2 regions of the Aeoliella sp. genome follow, and region 1 is predicted to be linked to the other one. Evidence: riboswitches for the same ligand, from Rfam matches in the RefSeq annotation. Region 1 holds a riboswitch; the other holds the start of a gene.

The links. A riboswitch is a leader RNA that binds a small molecule or an ion and turns the genes downstream of it on or off. The one in region 1 is predicted to bind cyclic di-GMP.
Region 2: another riboswitch for cyclic di-GMP. It lies ahead of ACQK2L_RS24260 (Flp family type IVb pilin); the one in region 1 lies ahead of ACQK2L_RS28950 (hypothetical protein).

Annotation. Positions count from the first base shown of each region.
Region 1 covers NZ_CBDDFX010000002.1:4,072,456-4,074,909, reverse strand. Annotated here, with positions in the region: gene ACQK2L_RS28955 (ATP-binding protein) at 1-347, shown strand, start outside; gene ACQK2L_RS28950 (hypothetical protein) at 353-979, opposite strand; cyclic di-GMP riboswitch class I at 1,447-1,524, opposite strand; gene ACQK2L_RS28945 (menaquinone biosynthesis family protein) at 2,205-2,454, opposite strand, start outside.
Region 2 covers NZ_CBDDFX010000002.1:2,892,041-2,894,494, forward strand. Annotated here, with positions in the region: gene ACQK2L_RS24255 (A24 family peptidase) at 161-736, opposite strand; gene ACQK2L_RS24260 (Flp family type IVb pilin) at 1,019-1,201, opposite strand; cyclic di-GMP riboswitch class I at 1,423-1,509, opposite strand; gene ACQK2L_RS24265 (prenyltransferase/squalene oxidase repeat-containing protein) at 1,856-2,454, shown strand, end outside.

The DNA.
Region 1 (2,454 bases):
GCTGGAGCGACCGCGAACTGTTCGGCGTGCAAATGGCGCTGGAGGAGTCGCTCACCAACGCGATTCGCCACGGCAACAAGTGCGACGAATCGAAGCAGGTGACGCTCGGGTGCAAAGTGAGCCCCGAGCGATTCTGGCTGCAGGTCGAGGACGAAGGCCCCGGCTTCATTCCCGAGCACGTGCCCGACTGTCGCAGCGCAAAACAGCTCGAAGCCTGTGGCGGCCGCGGGCTGATGCTCATCAAGGCGTACATGACCACCGTCGTGTACAACGAGCGCGGCAATCGCGTGACCATGGAGAAAGTTCGCGGCGAGCAATCGAGCGAACTGATGGACGTCTCTTCTTGAGGGGCTTAGCCACCCAAGCCGGCCTTTTGCAGGCTGTTGGCCAATCGCATCGCGGCCGGTGAACTGTACGCGCCCACGCTCTTGGTGGCGGGACGCGAAGACACTGTTCTGCGGCGCGGCTCCGCTGCTTTCGTTGTGGTCACCTGCTTGGTGGCGACCCGCCGCGGTGAATCCTGCGCGGCGATGTGTCGCGGTGCTTGTTGCCCTGGATAGGCGGGCGACCATTCTTGTTCGGGCTCTTCGTCCGAGTCGCTTTCCTCGCTCGCCGGCTGATCCATCAACTCCACGTCCGAAGCGTATTGCGTGACTGGCGAATGAAGCACTGGCGCCTGGAGCGACTGCTCGTACTCGTACCGCGCGGCCTGCTCGAGTGCAGCCTGCCGCACGAGAAAGTCGGTTGGCCCCGCCGTCGCGACTGGCCCGCCGATGGATCGCGTCGCCGCATAGCCTGGATTGGCGTACCGCGGGTTGATGGTGCCCGCAAACGGCGTGGCCCTGCTCGGTCCCACGCGCACGCTGAGGCTGACGTAATAGTCAGAGCGATGGCCTGCACAGCAGTCGGCTTGGGCGACCTCCGTACTCACCAAGAAGCACGCCAGGCACGCGATGAAGGAGGTTCGGAAAACTGACATGGTCGATCCCTCGGGGAGGCACATGTTGCAGTGGGCGATCCACACAGCAACCGAGCCTACCACAAGGGCAGCCGACCGTGCAAACATTTTTCGGGCGGCTACTGCATTACCGCCAAATGTAGAGGGATAGACCCGGTGAGCGAACAAGCTGTTGGGGGGACTACTTGCCGTCTGCGACCGGGCCTATCCCAGGACAGGGGACGAGGCTGCCCCGGCCAGGGGATTACCCACCTGAAGTGGTGGGACTGGCAGCTTGCCAATCCGCTGGGTCCTCCGTCGGGAATTCCAAGTGGTGCACCAGTTGCTGATGTTCGCTACGAACATCGATCGCTGCTGCCGCTGCAGTCGATTCGCAACTAATGAGATCGCGGAACGGGACGTCAGAAGCGGTTGCGTACGAGCGAACCTGGCCAGGGAGGAAGTACATGGGGTGCCTGCAGTCCGGACGCGGACGGTTGGGCAAATTGTCCGGTAACCTGGCTGTCTCCCGAAGGAGATCCACGGCTTTGCGTCCCTGTCTCGCGACAGGTTTGCCTTTGTCGGTGGGCGGCCGTTGTGCGGCGCCCATTGCAGTGAGAAAAGAAAGGTGAGACAAACGGGAAAAGGGGGCCAGGAGAGGACTCCGGCTATTAAAAGCCTACGTCACACTCCGACCGCTGCCGGGCAATTCGCCTCGGATTTTCAAAAATAGAAGTGGCGCAGTGGCTGTTAGCCGCCTAGGGACGCCCGCTGAGAAGTTCGGCTTGACCAGATGTGAAGCCGTAGAAAGGGTTGAAATGTTCTATTTGGCAAGAAGCTGTACCATCTGCGACAATGGTGTAGTTGGCATGTTTCGTTGCTCGGATGGGAAGTCAATCGCATTTGTCTGTACGGAGTGTGGCACCGTATGGGACGATCCTACAATCGATGCAAATAGGCCAATACAATATCTCAATACTGCAGACCCACCGTTGCCTGGGCACGGTTGTTCGCTTGGAGGCGAGGTTTCAGGGTGGGCGACCTACGAAGAGATAGAAGACGCAAACCTTGTAGAATTCATCGATGGAGAAGCTGATGTGTAAACAGCTAACTCTCTAGTCGATGCTGTGCTGGACCGCCATGCCGTACAGAATCAGGTAGCAGCGCGGCTATAAATCGATTGGCGGCGCCGTTGTGTTTAACATCTTCCACACGTCGAGTTGGGACTACCTGGGAGCTTCAGGTGGCATCGTTCGGCTTGACCAAATCAGTCGCCGACGAATTCCGGCTGTACCAGTTGTGGCAGTACTCCGGCTTCGTGTCCCCGCTTCAGGAACTCGGCTACCGCCTGGCGACCCCGCGGACCAAAGTCCTGCGTCCACTCGTTCACGTACATCCCCACGAACTTGTCGGCCTTCTGGTTGTCCAGATCGCGTCCGTACTGCAGGGCGTAGTCGAGCGCGGGTTGGCGGTGCTCGAGTCCGTAGTCGATGCTCTCGCGCAACAGACGTTGCACT
Region 2 (2,454 bases), 1.2 Mb from region 1:
GATTTGCGGCGCGGCGACGCGTAAGTCGCAGGGCCAGGTTCAGTTGTGGCGGCATGACCACCATCCGCGCACGGGTGCGGAATGGGAACCTTGTCGCTTTCTTCGGCAGGATCCGCAGATCCGGTCCAGCAAAATGTCTAATGTCGGGTGCTAGCTGTGGTTAAACCAAGAGCCCAGCCCATCCAAAGTACATGATCGTGCCAATAGCGATCGGAATTCCGTAGGGCAACAGCTTCATACTAGGCTTTCGCTCAGCTGCAATCTCTGCCAGCTTCTCCGGATCGCGGACGACCATGATCTCGTTCCAGATGCTCCAGAACTGGGCGTAATGTTTGTTCCACGCGCCGCTCAGCAACACCATGGCAACTGCCATGATGCCACCCACCACAGCGGCCACGGCAAAGGAGTACAGGGTGACTTCCACCCACATCCAAGCTCCGATGCCAGCCATCATCTTCACGTCGCCTGCTCCCATGCCTCCGATAGCGTAGGCGGGAAGCAGTGTCGCCAGACCGACAACGGTGCCCATCAAGCTGTAGCTAAGCCCTTCCCACCCGGGATAGGCGCTGAGCGTATAGCTGTAGACCCAACCCAGCACAATCATGGGGTAGGTCAACGCGTTGGGCACTCGCAGTTGAATGCCGTCGATAACGGCCATCACTACGATGGTGACCGTCACCAGCCACACGTGCCAGTTGGTTGTCAGAGCGTCTTGCCAAACTGCCAAATCGAACATGGGAGTATCTCGCGAAATTCGTGGTCATTGCTTCTAGTGCCGTGCCAATTTGCCGTGCGCGAAGCCGACAAAGCACTTAGCGTGGCTCAATCTACGGGCCACACGCGAAAACATAGCTCACGAATCAAGCGGTCGCTGGCGAGTCGTGCAGATTTGTACGGAGTCGGTCCAACGGTGCGAATGACCGTCGCAACACGAAAAATCCCCCTCACCGGCGAACCGATGAGGGGGATGCGCTATACATGGGTCACCTTAGGGTGTAAGCCCGGGAGGGTGTAACTATTAGCTACCACCACTCAGCTCGGTAGCAACCGACTGGAAGGTGCTGTTGGCGTTGGTACCGATCGAGCGAATCGCTGTCAAGCAGACGATCACGATCAGAGCCAGCATCACTGCGTACTCAACAGCAGTGGGGCCATCTTCCGACTTGAGGAACTGTTGTACTTTCTGGGCGAACTTCTTCATAGCATCCTCCGGGTTGGTGCCGGCTGTCGAGCCAACACCCTAAGGTTGTCAGGAGCGGTTGAGCTCCCGGTTGACGGCCTCGCTGCAGTACCCCCACCGCTACGCGGTGAAGTGAGCCTGGTTGTACTACGAACGGGCCAAAAAGGTAACTAGCGTTTGCGTACCATCTGTCGTCAAGCGCTTCATGCAAGCGGTCGCCTCTCGGCGGCCCGCCATCGTCCTTCGGTAGCCTGGCTACCAACAATCGGTTAGGAAGTTGGTCCTGGGCTTTGCGTCCCAGCCTCACGACTGGTTTGCCTTTGTCGAGAATGATGACGCAACAGGCTCTAGGTCGGTAATTAACGACTCGCCGAAGCGAATCGAGGTGTGCGAAAAAGTCGCTGATGAGTCCTTCACGATAAGTTCCGCGTTCGACTTAGCAGTGCGTTGTGTGTTGCATGCTCGTCGAACACTTGAAACCTATGTCAGCTACGGCCGAAGTCAAACTGCATGAGTTGAGTTTTTCCCAAATGCTCGTTCTCAACGGAAAACTAGGCATACGCGCCAGGGCACCGAGCACTTGCACCACACCAACTCATTCGAAATCGGCAGCGGACAACATAGGTAACCTACCTTTAAAAGGGCGCACGGAAGAAACAAGCCACCTAGAAACAAATGCACTCCCTACTCGACCAACTCCAAAGCCTGACTCCCGGCGGTTACACGACCGGCGGACCTCCGGTAGCCGAACCGGTGGCCTGGGCTGCGCTCGCAATCGATCGTTCCGGTTATGACGATGCTGCGGATCGTGCCGCGCAGTGGCTCGTCGAGCGACAGCTTCGCGATGGGTCGGTACCCGCCAGCTCGACGCAAGACGGCCCGTTTTGGACCACCAGCCTCGCTATCCTGGCGTGGCACGAAGTCGATGCGGCGCGTTACGAGCACCAGATTCAGCGCGCTGCCGAGTGGTTGCTGTCGAGCGAAGGCCGCACGATGCCGCGCAACCCGAACATGGGGCACGACACCACCCTCGTGGGTTGGAGTTGGAACCCCGAGACGCACTCGTGGCTCGAACCCACGGCCTTCGCGGTCATGGCGCTACGCGCGGCCGGACACAAAGATCACCCTCGTACGCGCGAAGCGGTGAGATTGCTGGTCGATCGGTTGCTTCCCGAAGGTGGCTGCAACTACGGAAACACGGAAGTACTGGGGCAAATGTTGTTGCCTCACCTGCAACCCAGCGGCGTTGTACTGTGGTCGTTGGCCACGGAGGA